2 regions of the Paucilactobacillus nenjiangensis genome follow, and region 2 is predicted to be linked to the other one. Evidence: predicted binding sites of a transcription regulator. Region 2 holds the regulator's gene; the other holds the start of a gene.
The links. The regulator CtsR, encoded in region 2, represses protease genes until heat stress. The targets are predictions, from matches to a motif close to TTGGTCAAAAAAGGTCAAANA.
Positions count from the first base shown of each region.

Region 1 (4,445 bases), 150 kb from region 2:
ATCAGCAGTATTCAAGCGTTTCATTAATGAACGCGTTTGAAGCATTGATGTCGCACTCATTGAAAATTCATCAAGACCTAGTCCCATTAAGATTGGAACGGCGATTTGATCGCCAGCCATTTCACCACACATACCAGCCCATTTACCTTCAGCATGAGCAGTGTCAATCACCTGCTTGATCAAGCGAAGCAATGATGGATTGTATGGTTGATAGAGGTAAGAAACATGTTCGTTTCCACGGTCGGCCGCAAAAGTATATTGAATCAAGTCGTTAGTTCCAATACTGAAGAAATCAGCATATTTGGCTAACTTATCGGCGATAATAACTGCAGCAGGAATTTCCATCATCATTCCGACTTCGATATTATCAGCAACTGGTTGTCCAGCATCAATCATCTTTTGGCGTTCTTCATCATAAATAGCACGAGCTTGTTTGAACTCGTTAACCGTGGCAATCATAGGGAACATAATGGCAATTTTACCGTAATTAGATGCACGCAAGAGCGCACGCAACTGAGTCCGGAAAATGTCTTGTTGAGACAAACTAATTCGAATAGCCCGGTAACCCAAGAAGGGGTTCATTTCTTCTGGCAATGGTAAGTATGGTAAATGCTTATCGCCACCAATATCCATGGTCCGAACAACAACTTGTTTGCCGTTCATCCCCTCAGCTACTTTTTTATAAGCTTCAAATTGTTCGTCTTCAGTTGGCAATTCTGATGAATTCATATATAAGAATTCAGAACGGAATAAACCAATTGCTTCCCCACCATTGTCCAGAACTCCATCTAAATCATCAGGAGTCCCAACATTAGCAGCGATGTCAAAATGTTTGCCATCAGCACTAACAGTTTTGGCATCTTTTAAAGATTTCCATTCAGCTTGTTCAGCCGCAAACTTGGCTGCTTCAGCTTCATATTGTTTAATCTCATCATCTGAAGGATCAATAATGATTTCTCCGGTATTACCATCAACAATAATGGTATCACCGTCTTTAATTGAAGTTGTCGCATCCCCGGTTCCAACAATGGCTGGAATTTCAAGGGTTCGAGACATGATAGCTGAATGTGAAGTCCGACCACCAATATCAGTGATAAATGCTTTCACAAATTGACGGTCTAATTGAGCCGTATCGCTAGGTGTCAAATCGTGTGAAACTACGATTGAAGTGGAATCGATTAATGAAGGGCTTGGAAGGATTACTCCTAATAAGTGACTCGTGACCCGTTTAGTGACGTCACGAATATCACCCGCACGTTCTTGCATATAAGGGTTATCGGTCATTGCCTCAAACATCCCAATATACATATCAGTGACGGTTTTGACTGCGGACTCAGCATTAACTTTATCGTCATTGATTTTAGTTTCAATGGCGCCAATTAGTTCAGGATCAGTCAAAATCGTAATATGTGCTTCGAAAACTGCTGCTTCTTCTTCACCTAGTGATTTAACTGCGTGTTCCTTGATAATCTCGAGTTCTTTTTTTGATTCACTAAATGAATCGTGAAGTCTTTCGACTTCACGTTTTGTATCCGTAATAGTTTCTTCATTAAAAGACAGGTCGGGATCTACTAACATGTAAGCCTTCGCAATTGCGATACCATTACTGGCGGCAATTCCACTGAGTCGGTTTGACATTAGTCAGACAGTCCTTCCTTTTTCATAGTTTCAGCAATAGCTGCAATTGCGTCTTTTTCATCAGCACCTTCAGCTGAAATTGTGACTGCTGCACCTTGGCCTACACCAAGTGACATAACACCCATGATTGACTTAAGATTGACACCCTTACCATCATATTGAAGAGTAATGTCTGAGCTAAATTTTGATGCAGTTTGCACCAAAATAGTTGCTGGACGTGCGTGAATTCCTGTTTCTGCTGTTACGTTAAAATCTTGTTTTTCCATGATATCAATCTCCTTCAAGAGTATAAATTAATGAGAACTCCAATTTTATGGACAATCCGTTCTCGTTTGTTAATATTTTAGCAATTGTAAGCGTTAAATTCAAGTTAAATAATGTAAACGGTTTATTTAGCTATTCGGCAACCATCCGATAGATAATCTGTCCGCCCCGCATCGCCTGCCCTTTTATTCTTTTTCGGTACTCGTAAGCGTGGAAGATTGCTTGGAATTCCACAAACTCACTGGCTTCAATCGGTAACTCTGTAATTACGCCGGTTCGAAGCTGTTCTAATAACTGAAAATAATCTTTATCCATAACCGACCTCCTAGCGTCTATTATACCAGAGATTAATTAGCACTCGACGAGTTAGTTTGCTAAATTTTCTACAACAATATTTTTACGGAGCCTTCTTAATCCCTTATGTACCAACGGTTACGGAGTTAATACAAATGACTTGCATTTAAAATAAATGCATGTATAATATAGTCAATGGTCAAAGAAGGTCAATGTTTTTTTGACCAAACACTGCTACTATTAAAAGGAGGTTCACTTCATGTTGTGTCAAAATTGTCAACAGAATCCCGCCACCATTCACCTACAAGTTTCATTGAATGGTCAACGGACACAAGTTGACCTCTGTCAAAACTGCTATCAGCAATTAAAACAAACACAAAACTTCTTAAATGGAGGTAACGGAATGGCAAATAACAATAATAACAACAATAACGGTCAATTCGGGTTTGGTAGTTTAGATGAAATGCTTCGCGCAATTCAACAACAAAACCAAGCTCAATTTTCGCAAGCGCAACAAAATCAACAACAACAAGCTCAACGTGGTCGCGGTGGTAATAATAACGGCGGCGATAGTTTACTCGCTCAATTTGGTCTCAACTTAACTGAACAAGCTAAGCAAGGCAAAATTGATCCCGTGATTGGACGGGACAATGAAATCAACCGTGTGATTGAAATCTTGAATCGTCGGACGAAGAATAACCCCGTTTTGATTGGTGAAGCCGGAGTTGGTAAAACTTCCGTGGTTGAAGGTTTAGCACTAGCAATTGTTGCCGGTCAAGTCCCTGCTAAATTATCCCATAAACAAGTTATTCGTTTAGACGTCGTGTCATTGGTCCAAGGTACTGGTGTCCGTGGTCAATTCGAAGAACGACTCCAAAAATTAATGGATGAAGTTTCCAAGAACGATGATATCATCCTCTTTATTGATGAAATCCATGAAATTATGGGTGCTGGGAATGCTGAAGGTGGTATGGATGCAGGTAACGTCTTAAAACCTGCCCTCGCTCGTGGTGAATTCCAACTAGTCGGTGCGACGACTTTAAATGAATATCGTAAGATTGAAAAAGATGCCGCTTTAGCGCGTCGGTTCCAACCAGTTCAAGTTGATGAACCATCTGTAGAAGAAACTTTACAAATTCTACGTGGAATTCAATCACGTTACCAAGATTATCATAACGTTAAATATACTGACGCAGCCATTGATGCAGCTGTTAAGTTATCTGCGCGCTACATCCAAGATCGCTTCTTACCTGATAAGGCGATTGATTTACTTGATGAAGCTGGTTCCAAAAAGAACTTAACTTTAAAGACCGCTGATCCAGCCACAATTGAAAATGAAATTCACACGGCTGAAGCCCATAAGCAACAAGCTTTGGACAATGAAGATTATGAAAAAGCTGCCTTTTACCGTGATCAAGTCGCGAAACTCGAAAAAGCCAAGAAAGATGCCGAAGAAAATCATTCGGATCAATCCGCAACGGTCACTGAAAAAGACATGCAAACGATTGTCGAAGAAAAGACCAATATTCCAGTTGGCGAATTACAAAAACAAGAACAATCTCAATTGAAAGATTTAGATAAAAACTTGGAAGCTAACGTAATTGGTCAAGATGAAGCTGTTAATAAAGTTACCCGGGCAATTCGTCGGAACCGGATTGGTTTGAATAAATCTGGTCGTCCAATTGGCTCCTTCCTGTTTGTTGGCCCTACCGGAGTTGGTAAAACAGAAACTGCTAAACAACTGGCCAAAGAATTATTCGGTTCAACCGATTCAATGATTCGCTTTGATATGAGTGAGTATATGGAGAAACACAGCACGGCGAAGTTAATCGGTTCGCCTCCTGGGTATGTGGGCTACGAAGAAGCCGGTCAGTTGACTGAGCAAGTTCGGCGCCACCCCTATAGTTTGATTCTCTTGGACGAAGTTGAAAAGGCTCATCCTGATGTAATGCACATGTTCTTGCAAATTTTGGAAGATGGCCGTCTAACAGATTCACAAGGTCGGACTGTCAGTTTCAAGGATACGATTATCATCATGACCTCGAATGCCGGTTCTGGGGATGCGGTTGTCAGCGTTGGCTTTGCGGCCGACTCTGCTGGTGAAACGCACTCAGTGATGGCCAAACTTGGCGATTACTTCAAACCAGAGTTCCTAAACCGTTTTGATGGCATTGTCGAATTCAACGCCTTAACTAAGGAAGACTTAGGTAAGATTGTTGGCTTGATGATTGATGATGTGAATAAGATGT
Region 1 covers NZ_CP043939.1:842,374-846,818, reverse strand. Annotated here, with positions in the region: gene ptsP (phosphoenolpyruvate--protein phosphotransferase) at 1-1,638, opposite strand, end outside; gene F0161_RS04250 (phosphocarrier protein HPr) at 1,638-1,904, opposite strand; gene F0161_RS04245 (hypothetical protein) at 2,035-2,217, opposite strand; gene F0161_RS04240 (ATP-dependent Clp protease ATP-binding subunit) at 2,456-4,445, shown strand, end outside.
Region 1: the regulator CtsR is predicted to act here: its motif matches at 2,392-2,412, upstream of F0161_RS04240 (ATP-dependent Clp protease ATP-binding subunit).

Region 2 (4,445 bases):
ACTCAAAAATTGTCTGATGGTGCCAAGAGTTTGAACGTTGGTATCTCACAATTGAAGAATGGTAAACCAGGTGGAACTGCTGATGAAGTTGGAGTTGATAATGCTTTTGCACAACTTCAATCAGGAATTTCAGCCAATGATTCAATTATTGCTAGTGTTTCTGATATGACCAAGGTAATGAAACAATCTCAAGTTGACACAGCGCAATTAAAAACTGACATGGCAAGCATGAAGACTGCAATGGGAACGTTGCAAAGTTTAGCTCCATTGTTGGATCAAATCTCATCAGCTAAGTCGCAAATTGCATCATTGCAAAGCCAATTGACAATGGTTTCAGGAATGGTTAAGTCGAAAGATCAAGTTAGCTCTGATCAGACGGCCGCAACTTCGACACAAGCCACATTAGATGCAGAAATTGCCAAATTGAAAGCGTCTGGTGCTGACACTACAGCCTTAGAAGCTGCTTCGGCTGCTAATTCTACGGCAAATAAAAAACTTGGAACTGATGCTACAATAAACGCAAATGCATTTAATTTAGTTAAAACTCAATCAACAACAGCTTTACAAAAGTTCAGTGATCAATTAAGTGGCGCAACATTGACTACGGATGATGCTAATCAGATGTTAGCTCAAGTTCAAAAGATTATGACTGAAGCTGATACATTATTTAATGAAACTGATCCACTGTTGAGTGATACTACAATTAATAATTTAAATTCAGTCGCCGGTAGTACACAGACATTGAAAGAGAGCCTATCGCATGTCAATACTGTGATTGATAGTAATTTGGACTTATTAATTGATGGTTCATCACAACTTTCTGATGGTAATTCTCAATTAAATGATAGTTCACCAACTCTTGTCAGTGGAATTGAACAATTATTTGATGGCGTAGCCAATAAGATTATTCCTGGTGCAAATCAATTAGTAGCCAACAATGCCAAATTAAATTCAGGAGCTCAACAAGTTGCTGACGGTAATAAGACATTATCAGCTTCTGCTCCAACTTTAATTGCTGGTGTTGGACAATTATTATCTGGTGCATTGCAAATCAATGATGGTGGTTCACAATTGACTGCTGCAAGTCCACAACTTCGTTCAGGTACTGGTCAGATTGTTGATTCAACTGATCAAGCAGCTAGTGGCTCAAAACAATTGGCTGATGGTTCACATCAAGTTCAAGATGGTTTGGTCACCGCTGGAAATGGTACTAACAAGTTGAATACTGCACTTCAAGATGGTGTTAGCCAATTAACACCAGTTAGTGATTCATCTAAGAACACAAATCATTTTGCTACTCCAGTAACTACAAAAGACATTAATAGTGATACACAAGATTTGAAGAATACCTTTGCACCATTAGTATTAGCACTTGTGCTATTCCTAAGTGCGGTGGTAACCCAATTAGGTCTCTTTACACCTAAACAACGTAAGATTAGCTTATTACAAGAACCATTACTCGCAATTGGTGTAACGGCAGTTGTTCAAGCAATCATTGCAGATGCCTTAATCGGTATTTTAGGTGTGACTGTTTCAAACTGGGTTGGTTTAACACTCTTTACCTTGTTAACTTCAATCTTCTTCACCTTGATTTGCATGTTGCTTTATCATATCTTTGGCCGTGTCGGCGTACTGTTCGCAGTATTGTTGTCACTCCTTCAAGTGATTATCACTGGTCAAGTATTCCCAAACGCTATGCTTTCAGAGTTCTATCAAGCAGTTGGAAATATCTTACCAATGACTCATGCAATTCACGGTTTCGAAAATCTAATCAATGGCGGTGACTACAGCGTCTGGTTAGCAATCGCATTCTTAACAGTCTTTACTGCTATTCTCGGTGGTATCGCATATCTTGTTGATATGATGTTAAGTAAGCGTGATACAAATGATGCATCAGAAGAATAAGTAGTGAAATAAGTCGGTTTGCGACTGAGTATAGTTTAGAATTATGGATATAAGTGTTCTTCTTATGTTCATGATTCATAACTAGACGGAAGACGTAGACTTATTGAACACAATTCAATAAGTATGCTGACTGATGTAACGCTACTTAAATACAAAAATAGTTGGACCGAATAAAATCGGTTCAACTATTTTTTATCTATCTGAATGTGTGCAAATTTAGTCAGTGACTATTGTGTTTGATATATTTTCGATAAACATCGGTTATTTTAGGCTAAATCATTTGCAATTATGAATTTTGTTTGTATAATATTAGTCAACATTAGTCAAAGATACAGGAGGTTAGTTATGGAAGGCCAAAATATCTCAGATGTGATTGAGAACTATTTAAAAAATATTTTGTCCGATTCTGAGCACGTAGAAATCAGACGTTCAGAAGTTGCTGACCTGTTTGATGTAGTGCCATCTCAAATTAATTACGTTATTAAAACCCGGTTCACCATTCAAAATGGTTATCTCGTTGAAAGCAAACGAGGTGGCGGTGGCTATATTCGGATTGAAAAAGTTAACTTAATGGATGATGTTGCTGTGTTGAACACGTTAATTCAGGTCATTGGAGACGAAATCAATGAGCGGGATGCAGTTTCGATAATTCAAACATTGTATGATGAAGATGTGATTACACGTCGTGAAGCCGATTTAATGGCTGTGATGGTATCGAAGCAAACGTTAGCGTTTGACAATCGTCAAGTGGGGGATACACTTCGAGCACACGTTCTGATTTCATTATTGAACAGATTGCGTTACGAAAGTTAAGAAAGAGGGGAATTGTTATGGATAACTTATTTACACCAAGCGCCAAAAACGTACTTACTTTGGCTCAAGAACAGGCCAAACATTTCAAACATCAAGCTGTAGGTACGGAACATTTACTGCTAGCTTTGAGTATTGAACAAAATGGAATTGCTAGCAAAGTGTTGCAACAATTCTCAGTTGGTGAAGATGATATTCGCGAAGAAATTGAACGCTTCACTGGTTACGGGACTTTAACCGGCGCAGATAAGGATAGTTATTTACCATATTCTCCTAAAGCCAAAGAAATTCTCGCAGTCGCTGGAGAAGAAGCTAAACGCTTGGGCGCTTTGAAAATTGGTACTGAACACCTACTTCTTGCCTTATTATCAGATGAAAGTATTCTATCATCTCGCATTTTACTCAACTTAGATGTTGATTTAAATCAAGCACATCGCATTGTAATGCGTCGTCTCGGAGTTTCTGACGCACCTAAACGTCGCCAGGCTAACAAGCAAAAATCACCACAAGCTGAAGGGACACCAACTTTAGACTCACTAGCTCGTGATTTAACTCAGAGTGCTCGTGAAGATAAAATGGATCCCGTGGTGGGTCGTGAAAAAGAAGTACGTCGGGTGGTTCAAATTTTGAGCCGTCGGACGAAGAATAACCCAGTATTAATTGGTGAACCCGGAGTTGGTAAAACTGCGATTGCTGAAGGATTAGCTCAACGGATTATTAGTGGGGATGTTCCTGGTGATTTAGCTCAGAAACGTTTAATGATGCTCGATATGGGCTCATTAGTTGCTGGCACTAAGTACCGTGGTGAATTCGAAGATCGTTTGAAGAAAGTGATTGATGAAATTTATCGTGATGGAAATGTCATTTTATTCATTGATGAATTGCATACCTTAATTGGTGCCGGTGGCGCTGAAGGTGCTATCGATGCTTCCAATATTTTGAAACCCGCTTTGGCTCGTGGAGAACTTCAAACAATCGGTGCGACAACGTTAGATGAATATCAAAAGTATATTGAATCAGATGCTGCCTTAGAACGTCGTTTTGCAACCGTTCAAGTTGCTGAACCAACTGAAGACGAAGCCGTTCAAATTTTGACTGGTTTAAAGGATCGTTACGAGGACCATCACCATGTAGAAATTACTGATGATGCGATTGAACAATCTGTTACCTTGTCATCACGTTACATCAGTGACCGTTTCTTACCAGATAAGGCCATTGATTTGATGGATGAAGCTTCAGCTAAAGTTCGAATTGATGCGCAAGACAAACCATCAAAACAAACGAAGGCTACTGAAAAAATAGAAAAACTTGGTGTTCAAAGGGAAGAAGCTATCGAAGATCAAAACTTCGATTTGGCTGCTGAATTACGCCAAGAAGAACTCAAATTAAAGGCCAAGCTCGACAAACAAGCTGCCCCAGTTGAAGATAGTCATGCGAAGTATGATTTGAAAGTTACTGGTGAAGATGTTGCTGAAGTTGTTGCTGAATGGACAGGAATTCCACTGACACAATTACAAAAGAGTGAAAGTGACCGCCTCGTCAACTTGGAAAGCATTTTGCATAAGCGGGTTATCGGTCAGGGTGAAGCAGTTTCTGCCGTGTCACGAGCAATTCGTCGTTCAAGCAGTGGCCTGAAAGATCCTAACCGTCCAATTGGTTCATTTATGTTCCTTGGACCTACTGGGGTTGGTAAAACTGAATTAGCTAAGACTTTGGCTGAATCAGTCTTT
Region 2 covers NZ_CP043939.1:691,601-696,045, forward strand. Annotated here, with positions in the region: gene F0161_RS03500 (YhgE/Pip domain-containing protein) at 1-1,905, shown strand, start outside; gene F0161_RS03505 (CtsR family transcriptional regulator) at 2,251-2,718, shown strand; gene F0161_RS03510 (ATP-dependent Clp protease ATP-binding subunit) at 2,736-4,445, shown strand, end outside.